Linked DNA regions of Pelosinus fermentans DSM 17108. The protein of the gene in region 1 interacts with the protein of each later gene in a pairwise test. Links are inferred from orthologs where the notes say so. Each region holds a gene or a part of one and is shown in the gene's direction. Other genes may lie near its edges.

Region 1 (6,035 bases):
AATATCAGCAAGAGGAAAAATCATCAGATGAACAGCAGAAAAATAACAAAATGATGATGATGATAATAATAGACCAATTACCACCACGGCCGTTGCCATTACCTCCAAACCCGAAGCCCATAATTATTCCTCCTTTTTTCATGCGTATTCTTGTGACTTACTACATTGTATGCTTACTAGACAGAGTAGGTGATAATTGAACGAATAATCTTAGTTAAAGGAAAGCAACATTAGGTATACATATGCAGGAGTTTATAATTTCTCGACGAATCTTGTACATACAATTAGGAAGGAAGAGAGAGTTGCAGATGATAGTTAAAAATGCTTTAGAACAGATTGAGGTCTTAGTACGTAATCTCAAAAAGGAAAATAATACGGAAAGGCTATTATGCTATTCTGCGGTTATTACCATACTTAATCGCATAGAAGATATTACAAAAGAAGAGAGGATACCCAATTACGTAATCTATAAAAAGGATTTATTGGAAAATTGCGAAAAAATTTGCGAATTAGAGGACAACATTGGAGATGTTGGTCAACTTATTGGAAAGGCATTAGTAGCAATCCGTAATTTAAAGTCCTATCAATGTTTTAATGTGGATAATCATCATATTTAATTGTTGAATCAATATAAGATTAAAAATTTTCATTGGGTTATCCTAGCGATGGGATAACCTTTTTACGATTTAGAATGGGTATGGTGGGATTAGTAAGTACATTTATTAGCTCTTTTATGAATTAAAGTAGGCAAAAGAGGAATTTTATTATGCGAAATAGAAAACAATACCAGGAGAAATCTGTTTTCTTTTTGGGGTGTATGTATTGCAATAGAAGATATTATAGATGGAATCATTGAAAAATAAGAATAGCGATTAATCCGCCATTTCTAAACTATTTCACTATATGGGTTTATCAATCGTGAATGTATAGTTGTTTTTTTGAAAGTACACTTATAGAAATAAAGGAGGATATTGTGGATAAGACATTAGTATGGTTAAAGAAAATATCGGAGGTTCCTGGAGTATCGGGATTTGAGCAACGTGTAAAGGATTTACTGTTAGAAAAAGTCAATAATCATGTAACGGTATCCTATGATAAGTTAGGCAGTATCATATTTGAAAAAGAAGGTCAACAACCTGGGCCTAAAATTATGCTAGCCAGTCATATGGATGAAATTGGATTTATGGTAAAAAATATTACCAAAGAAGGTTTTATTAAATTTGTCACTCTAGGCGGTTGGTGGGAACAAGTTATGCTAGGGCAAAAAGTTACATTATTATCTGCCAAAGGCGATATTCCAGGTGTTATTGGTAGTAAGCCGCCTCATGTTCTGACTCCTGAAGACCGCAAGAAGGTCGTACAAAAGCGTGAGATGTATATTGATGTTGGGGCTAGTAGTGAAGAAGAGGCTAAAGTTAAATTTGGAATTCGTCCTGGTGATGCGATTGTTCCATATAGCGAATTTACTGTTATGGCAAATGAAAAACTTTTAATGGCTAAAGCCTGGGACAATCGAATTGGTTGTGCCATAATGGCGGAGGTTATGGAGCAACTTGCTTTAGAAAAACATTCAAATACTGTATATGGGGTAGGAACTGTCCAAGAAGAAGTTGGTTTACGGGGCGCAACAACTAGTGCAGGTGTTGTCAATCCAGATCTTTCATTTGCGATTGACACTTGTATTGCTGGGGATACACCAGGTATTTCTGAAGATCAGGCATCGAGTAAATTAGGTAAAGGTGTTGCGATTTGTATTTATGATGCTAGTATGATTCCACATACAAAATTGCGCGATTTGGTTATTGAAATTGCTAATGAAAATCAAATTCCTTATCAACTGCAATTTACAGAAGGGGGTGGGACTGATGCTGGGCGTATTCATGTTCATGCGAAGGGAGTACCTAGCTTGGTATTAAGTATTCCTACACGTTACATACATAGTCATCACAGTATTATCCATCAGGATGATTATCAGTCTGCAATTAAGTTATTAATGGCAATCATAAAGAAGTTAGATGCTACTATATATAATAAGTTGGTGAATTAAAGGGTGAAAGATAATATAATACCTTATAAGGGAACCGTTCCTCAAATTAATGATAATGTATTTTTGGCTGGTGGCGCATATATTATAGGTGACGTTACAATTTCCTCCCATGCCAGTATCTGGTTTAATACTGTAATACGCGGTGATGTTCATCCTATCAGCATTGGCAGCTTTACGAACATACAGGATAATTCCACGATTCATGCAATGCATGACTATGAAACGATTATTGAGGATTATGTTACTGTTGGTCATGGAGTTATTTTACATGCTTGTCATATAGGCAGTAATTGTCTTATAGGTATGGGATCTACGATATTAAGTTATGCAGAAATCGGAGAAAATTGTATTATCGGTGCAGGATGCCTCATCACAGAGCATAAGAAAATTCCTCCTAATTCTTTGGTGATGGGAGCACCAGGAAAAGTGATCAGAACAGTAACCGAAAAGGAAATTGAAAACATTAGACAATCTGCTCTTAATTATTATAACGAATCATTACACTATCGTTAAGAAATTGAAGAGGTGATATTTATGGAAAAAACCTTACTTCTATTAAAACCTGATGCTGTTGTTAAAGGTGTATGTGGGCAAATTATTGATCGCTTTGAAAAACGTGGTTTTGAAATTGCTGCAATAAAGATGGTGCAATTAACCAGGAAGCAAGCTGAAATTCATTATTATGAACACACTGATAAACCATTTTTTCAAGAATTAGTCGATTTTATTACCTCTAGTCCTCTTATTGCTATGGTAATAGCAGGAGAAAATGCGATTAAAGTTTCAAGAATTATGATGGGGTCGACTAATCCTATTGATGCAGCAGCAGGTACGATTCGTGGAGATTTCGCGTTAAATATTAGAAAAAATATCATTCATGGCTCTGATAGTTTGATAAGTGCAGAAAGAGAAATTAAGAATTTTTTCACTGAGAAAGAACTTTATTTATAAGGTTTCTCTCGGATAAGCAATCATTCGTTGACGTCTAAATGAAACGTTAGACTATTATAAGATTTAAGGAGGAATTTTTCCATGAAAGTATATACAAAAACTGGCGATAAAGGAACTACAGGTTTATTGACGGGGGAGCGCATTGACAAAGATAGTTTGAGAGTAGAAGCTTATGGTATAGTTGATGAAATTAACTCTGCTTTAGGATTAGCAAGGGTGTGGTGCTGTAAAAATGATAATAAAGAAGTTATTTATAGCGTACAGAAAATGCTAATGATGGTCATGGCAGATCTTGCTAGTGTTAATAAGGAATCATATTATATTACGGAAGCTCATGTAAAACAATTGGAGCAATATATTGATGCAATTGATGCTAAGCTGCCCCCATTAAAAGAATTTATTATTCCTGGTGGAAGTGCCGGGGCTGCTGCTTTGGATTTAGCTCGTACTACTGCTAGAAGAGGAGAACGGCAAGCTATTAAATTGTCAAAGCAAGAAGATGTAAACGAACAAGTATTAATTGCTTTAAATCGGTTATCTGATCTATGCTTTATGTTATCTCGAGCAGAACTTGCGCAAAATCAATAATAAATATCAGATACACCAATGCCTCCATCGCAGCATACAATATAAGTATATAATGTGTGTATCATGTTAAGTAATGAGGGAGGCGAACGCGGTGAAACCTTTAAAAATCTATGTTATGTCAGTACCTAAGCCACTGCGTAAAATTATGCAGCTGTTTTGTAAAAGTTCGTAAGCTGATTAAAGAATAACCGCCTATAATAGGCGGTTATTAATTTTTATAATGAATAAACTGAAAAGAAGGAATGTTCAGTATTCGCGGAGAAGTGTAAAAAAAGTTATATTAATTAGTATGGGTAGAAGGCTAAATTAATATAGGGGGAATTAATTTGAAAGAGTACAGAAGTGATAAGCTTAGAAGCGTGGGGATTGTGGCTCATGGTGGGGCAGGGAAAACAAGTGTTGCTGAAGCTTTATTATTTAATACAGGAGCTATAACTCGCATCGGACGTGTGGATGACGGGACAACGACCACAGATTTCGAACCAGAAGAAATTAAACGAAAAGTAACGATTAGTGCGGCGTTAGCGCCGTGTGAATGGCGTGATCATAAAATTAATTTTATTGATACTCCTGGATATGCTGACTTTGTTGGAGAAGTAAAAAGTACATTAAGGGCTGTAGACAGTGCTTTAGTTGTAGTATGCGCTGCATCAGGAGTTGAAGTAGAAACCGAAAAAGCGTGGCAATATATTAGTGAACTAAACTTACCTCGTATTGTTTTTATTAACAAAATGGATCGTGAAAATGCGGATTTTCATAATGTAATTCAGGAGATGAAAGATAAATTTGGTTCCACTATTCTGCCAATTCAACTACCTATTGGCGCAGAAGAAAACTTTAAGGGCATTATCGATTTAGTAAAAATGAAAGCAATTTTATCTTCTCCTAATCAACGTTCCCAGGGAGCAGAGGCAGATATTCCAGAAAATTTAAGAGAAACGGCTTTGGAACTTCGTCAGAAATTGATTGAAGTTGTCGCTGAGTCAGATGATGATCTTTTAGCTAAATACCTGGATGGAGAAGAATTATCGGATGAAGAAATAAAAATAGGGATATTAAAAGGTGCCTTTCAAGGAAATATAATTCCCGTTATGTGCGGTGCAGCCTATAAAAATATCGGAATACAACAAATTATGAATGCAGTATTGGATTATACTCCATCTTCTGAAGCTAGTCGTTTCTTAGGGACTCATCCTGTGTCAAAGGAAATTGTGGAGAGAAAAGCTTCGGATGGTTTTTCAGCATTAGTATTTAAAACAACTGCCGATCCTTTCGTTGGGCGTCTTAGTTATATACGCATATTTTCAGGATCTATGAAACCTGACAGTATGATATATAATGCATCTAAGGAAAAAATAGAGAGGTTTGGAAATCTTTTTACATTGCGTGGCAAACATCAAGAACCTTTAAATGCTATATATGCTGGTGATATTGCTGTTGTGGCAAAACTGCAGGAGACAGGAACAGGTGATACACTATGTGAGAAAGATAAGCCTATAATTTTTGAACCGATAACGTATCCTAAACCGATGTTTACGATGAGCATTGAAGCGAAGAATAAAGGCGATGAAGACAAAATTGGAAATGCTTTAAATCGTCTTATGGATGAAGATAGAACATTTAAAGTTGTAAAAAATGTGGAAACGAAACAATTATTGGTTAGTGGCATCGGGGAATTACATACGGACATTATGGCAGAACGTATGAAACGTAAATTTGGTGTAGATGTAATATTATCGGATCCTAAGGTTCCTTATAGGGAAACCATTCGTGGTTCTGTCAAAGTAGAAGGAAAGCATAAAAAGCAAAGTGGTGGTCATGGGCAATACGGGCATGTATGGTTACAATTAGATCCATTACCAATGGGGACTAATTTCGAATTTGTTGATTCCATTTTTGGTGGAGCTGTACCGCGTCAATATATTCCTGCTGTTGAAAAAGGAGTGCGTGAAGCACTCGTAGGTGGTATTTTAGGTGGCTATCCAATGGTAGATGTTAAAGTAACTCTATATGATGGTTCGTATCATAATGTTGATTCTTCAGAAATGGCATTTAAAATTGCCAGTACAATGGCTTTACGTAAAGGCGCTTTACAGGCAAAGCCGGCATTATTAGAGCCAATTTGCAATGTTAATATAAATGTACCAGATTCTTTTATGGGAGATGTAATTGCTGATTTAAATGGTAAACGTGGACGAATTCAAGGAATGGAACCTATTACTCAAGGAGCTGGGGTTATTAAAGCACAAGTTCCCATGTCCGAAATGTTTCGTTACGCAATTGATTTACGTTCTATTACCCAAGGACGCGGCTATTTTGATTTAAACTTTTCTCACTACGAAGAAGTGCCTCAACGCATAGCAGAAATGATAATCGCTACTAGCAAAAATGAAGAACATTAATTACATTTAGAAAAGCAGGCTAAAGGTCTGCTTTTTATTTTATGTCA
Region 2 (4,594 bases), 620 kb from region 1 along the record:
CATACCCCTTTATTTTAGAAACAATATCGATGTAGTAAAAAAGACGGTTATGAATTATCAGGCCAACCCAACTCCCTCTGGTAATTTGTGGAATGCTTGGCAATGGGGTTTTGCAGCAAAGTAGCAGGAAGAGAAAACCAATTTACAAAGATAATTGAAAATCTTTGTTGACATTTTGTTATGAAAAGGTATAATAGTATATGTCGGCAAAATCAAACTATATAAAGTTGTGCTGAAATGACTTACTATGCGGTCGTGGCGGAACGGCAGACGCGCTAGATTCAGGTTCTAGTGAGGGAAACTTCGTGGAGGTTCAAGTCCTCTCGACCGCACCAACTTTTCGATGTTTATTTTGTTAAACAAATATGCTTGCATATTTCATGCGCGGTAGTGGCGGAACGGCAGACGCACCAGCTTGAGGGGCTGGCGGGGGCAACCTCGTGATGGTTCAAATCCATTCTACCGCACCAAACCTTAACTAATGGCTTATAGGCTTTTGCTTATAAGCTTTTTAATTTTATATAGATATCTTTTGCCAGGTGTGATTACGAATTTCCTAGAAGGATCTAAGGTCAGCTGTTGCATTTTACCAAAAAATATTTTAAAAGAGTATATTGTATTCATAAAAAGAAAGTTATTGTTTTAACAAAGTAAGTATGTTAAAATAATAACAAGGAAAGATGTAAGAATTATCCGATAATAATGTTGTGAATAGTAGGAGGGGATTTAAATGTATACAAATGTTATAACGAGTAAGAAATATCTATGTGACAATTGCCATTATCCCTTTATCATTTCAACAGAAAAGGGAGAATTACCAACAAACTGTCCGTTCTGTAACACTCCATTCACTTGTGGAGCACCTGATATTTCTTTTGATGGTTTTGAAAGTGAAGAAAACCTAAAAAAATAAAAAATAAAAGATTTGGCCTGTACAGAAGGAAACATTCTATTCGTTAGTTTGCCAAATCGCTCTTGAAAAGCCTTTAGAATTTTTTTCTAAAGGCTTTTCGTAAAGAGATAGCTGTCTGTGTGACTGGTGAAAAGGGGCGAAATTTGTGTTTTGAAGCTATTTAATTAACGTTTTATGTATGCTATAATAAAAAACGGTGATGAAATATGATAATATTTAAAAATGATTGGCAAGAATTGCTTGAAGACGAATTTAAAAAAGACTATTACTTAAACTTGCGGCAATTTCTAATACAAGAATATCGAACCAAGACCGTTTATCCAGATAAATATGATATTTTTAATGCTCTCCATTATACAGCTTATCAGAATATAAAAGTAGTCATATTGGGGCAAGATCCATATCATGGACCGAATCAGGCTCATGGGCTAAGCTTCTCGGTAAAGCCGGGAATCCAGCCTCCGCCGTCTTTAATGAATATTTATAAAGAGCTAAAAGATGATGTAAATTGTTATATACCGAATCATGGCTATCTTAAGCAGTGGGCAGATCAGGGGGTGTTGCTTCTTAATACCGTTCTTACTGTTTTAGCAGGGCAAGCGAATTCTCATAGGAATATGGGGTGGGAACAGGTGACAGATAAGATTATCAGCTTGTTGAACCAAAGAGAAGAACCCATTGTTTTTATTTTATGGGGAAGTAATGCTCAGTCCAAGACAAGCTTAATTACGAATAAGAATCATCATATTATTAAATCGGTTCATCCTAGTCCATTATCTGCATGCAGAGGTTTCTTTAAAAGTAAGCCTTTTTCGAAAGCAAATACAATTCTGGCATCAAGAGGACAAAGTCCGATCAATTGGCAGATTGATAATCTATAATAGTTGCTGATTTTTCTAAAAAAATATATACAACACACAAGACCTTAGCTCTATAGCTGAGGTCTTGTGTGTTATCTCTGGCTTAAAAGATGATTAATAAATTGCTGTCCTGTTCGTCCTGAACGTCCGTTATGCTGCCGTTCCCATCTTAGTGCTGCAGCCTGCAATTGTTCTAATGGCAGGCTGATTTTATTTTTTATTGCCAGTTGCTCTACAATGATAAGGTATTCTACTTGATTTGGGGACAAATAGGTGAGAGTGATGCCGAAACGGTCGGATAAGGACAACTTTTCATTTACCGTATCAAAGCGATGTACATCATCTGAATCTCCCTTTCGATCATCCCAAGTTTCTTTGATTAAATGCATCCTGTTAGAAGTGGCGTAAATCAGAACGTTGGAAGGGGTTCTTTCCACACCGCCATCAATAATGGATTTCAAATATTTATATTCAATTTCAAATTCTTCAAAAGATAAATCATCCAGAAAAATAATGAACTTCTGAGAATATTCTCTGAGAATCCCCAGTAATTGATTGAAAGATTTTAGTTCTAATTTAGAAACTTCTATGAGACGAAGATTTTTGATCATCGGTTCATTTAAGAGTGCTTTAACAGAAGATGATTTTCCTGTTCCTGGAGAACCAATCAGTAAAATATTATTTGCTGGTTTGCCATTAAGAAAGGCAAGAGTATTTTGCAGCAATGTTTCTTTTTGGTGCTCATATCCTGTTATATCTTGCAGTTGAATGGTGTCATAATTCTTTATTCCTATAAGGCCTGTACTGCTGCTCCAGCGCAAGGCGGTATAGTCAGACATGATGCCACAAGAATAAGAAGAATAGTGATTCATTAATTCTTGAACCAGCGCATCAAGTGGGGAGGATTCTGTAGCAAAGTGATTATAAAGGGTTGATATATTGCTTGTTGCTTTACTGTACGCAGTTGGTACAAAATTATGAATTAAATCGATGCTATCTTTTCCTGTTATAGTAGGTAAATCTCGAATTAGAAAATTTTTAAAAACTTTGCAATCATGTAATGCTGCCTGATATAAAGAGGAATTTGTATCTAGCATTCCATTGCTCTTTTCAGCAGTTTTACTAAAAAGATTTTCATCTTTAGAAACTAAATAAATAATATAATTTTTTAGTAGATCTCCCTCTAAGTGCAATTGTTCCGCCTTGATTAAAACTTCACTATACAATTCATAATATATATAATGAGGGCAATTCCTTTCCCAGAGAATTTGCATTTTTTTTACAATGCTGTCGGAGAGGATGCTGCGATACAGTAATAAATTTTGTAGTGGAAAATGTTTGTTATTCATGGTAGAATCCTTCTTTCTATAATTTAAAACTCATTTTATCACGAAGAAATTAATAATAGCAAATAGTATAGCGAGTCATTGTCTATACTATTTGCTATTCTGGTACGATACAGATTACGCCAATATCTAAGGTTCCGTCTTGGATTGCGAGTGCTACTTTTTTTGATCCATATTCTGATAGGTTGATTTCGATTTGTGGATACTTCTTTTTAAATTCTCCCAGTAACTCAGCAAATATGGTAGAACTAGTGATTGGAGGCAGGCCGATGAAAATTTTGCCTTTTTCCATTTTGATTTTATTTTCGAATTCAGTAGTAAGATTATGAAACATTACCACTACTTGTTGTGCCTGATCTAAGAAGACTATGCCTGCATCAGTTAACTGTACATATTTCGAAGTTCGATTAAACAGGGAGGTTCCCAATTCGGCTTCCAAATCTTTTATCATTTTACTAATCGCAGACTGGGATACGTGTGTTATATTAGCGGCTTTGCTAAAACTTTTTTGACGAGCCACTTCAACAAAATATTTAAATGTCGTATATCCATAGTAAACACCTCTGAACACAGTTTACTATCTATTTTAGTTATAGTAAAGATTGCAATTATATATTTTACTTATAAAAGGATTGGATTTAAAATGAAAGCAGAGAAACAAGAGAGAGAAAAATGTTTTATATAGAGAGTGAGGAGATGCTTTTATGATTAATCAACAAGCATATCAAGAAAATTTTATGGGAGGAATGAATGCTATGAAAAAAGATAAAACAAGAATAGAAAAGGCAAATGTTAAGAAAAATAAAAATGTAGATATTACACAAACTAAAGAATTTTGGTCTACATTAGCTGTACTTAGCTAACAATTGAAATTTTCTGTTACATTTGAAAGCGCTTTCTAAATATACGTAAGAGTATTTAGAAAGAAAAGCGCTACATTCCACACGAAATGGATGTAGCGCTTTTGACTTTTATAGAGGGATGTTACCGTGTTTTTTTGCGGGCCTTGTTTCTGTTTTTGTTTTAAGCATGTTAAGTGCTTCGATGATACGGGGTCTTGTTTCTTTGGGATCAATAATACAATCAACAAAGCCTCGTTCGGCAGCTTTGTAAGGTGTTGCAAAATCCTCTACATATTTTTGTGTTTTTTCTGCGACTTCTGCGTCTCCTCGAAAAATAATATTAGCTGCTCCAGCAGGTCCCATTACGGCAATTTCTGCTGTTGGCCAAGCGAATACCATATCGGCTCCCAGGTGTCTTGAACACATGCCGATATATGCCCCGCCATAAGATTTACGGGTAATAACAGTAATTTTAGGAACGGTTGCCTCAGAATAGGCATATAAGACTTTAGCACCATGACGAATGATTCCGCCATATTCTTGGCTAGTGCCTGGCAGGAAACCAGGGACGTCTACTAAAGTCACTAAAGGAATATTAAAGGCATCGCAAAAACGGATAAAACGAGCACTCTT

The links. The genes of interacting proteins can lie anywhere in the genome.
Region 2: the proteins of ndk (region 1) and FR7_RS13970 interact in binary tests that used the Escherichia coli proteins (3 or more experiments, as listed by UniProt). The link is inferred for Pelosinus fermentans DSM 17108 from one-to-one orthologs.

The regions. Positions count from the first base shown.
Region 1 is NZ_AKVN02000001.1:2,399,185-2,405,219, forward strand. The notes cover bases 1,531-4,289. They hold ndk (nucleoside-diphosphate kinase), read left to right. Parts: upstream 1,531-2,581; coding sequence 2,582-2,998; downstream 2,999-4,289. Other genes in these bases: FR7_RS10935 (M42 family metallopeptidase), read left to right, coding at 1,531-2,047; FR7_RS10940 (gamma carbonic anhydrase family protein), read left to right, coding at 2,051-2,560; FR7_RS10950 (cob(I)yrinic acid a,c-diamide adenosyltransferase), read left to right, coding at 3,080-3,586; fusA (elongation factor G), read left to right, coding at 3,913-4,289. Outside these bases: FR7_RS10930 (hypothetical protein), read left to right, coding at 309-617; more of FR7_RS10935, read left to right, coding at 974-1,530; more of fusA, read left to right, coding at 4,290-5,988. UniProt on the Escherichia coli protein: Major role in the synthesis of nucleoside triphosphates other than ATP. The ATP gamma phosphate is transferred to the NDP beta phosphate via a ping-pong mechanism, using a phosphorylated active-site intermediate.
Region 2 is NZ_AKVN02000001.1:3,018,898-3,023,491, reverse strand. Bases 1-2,956 are described here. They hold FR7_RS13970 (uracil-DNA glycosylase), read left to right. Parts: upstream 1-1,119; coding sequence 1,120-1,794; downstream 1,795-2,956. Other genes in these bases: FR7_RS13965 (ATP-binding protein), read right to left, coding at 1,866-2,956; FR7_RS13975 (hypothetical protein), read left to right, coding at 731-913; FR7_RS13990 (peptide ABC transporter substrate-binding protein), read left to right, coding at 1-124. Outside these bases: more of FR7_RS13965, read right to left, coding at 2,957-3,122; FR7_RS13960 (LysR family transcriptional regulator), read right to left, coding at 3,217-3,639; FR7_RS23905 (hypothetical protein), read left to right, coding at 3,824-3,982; mmdA (methylmalonyl-CoA decarboxylase subunit alpha), read right to left, coding at 4,091-4,594. UniProt on the Escherichia coli protein: Excises uracil residues from the DNA which can arise as a result of misincorporation of dUMP residues by DNA polymerase or due to deamination of cytosine.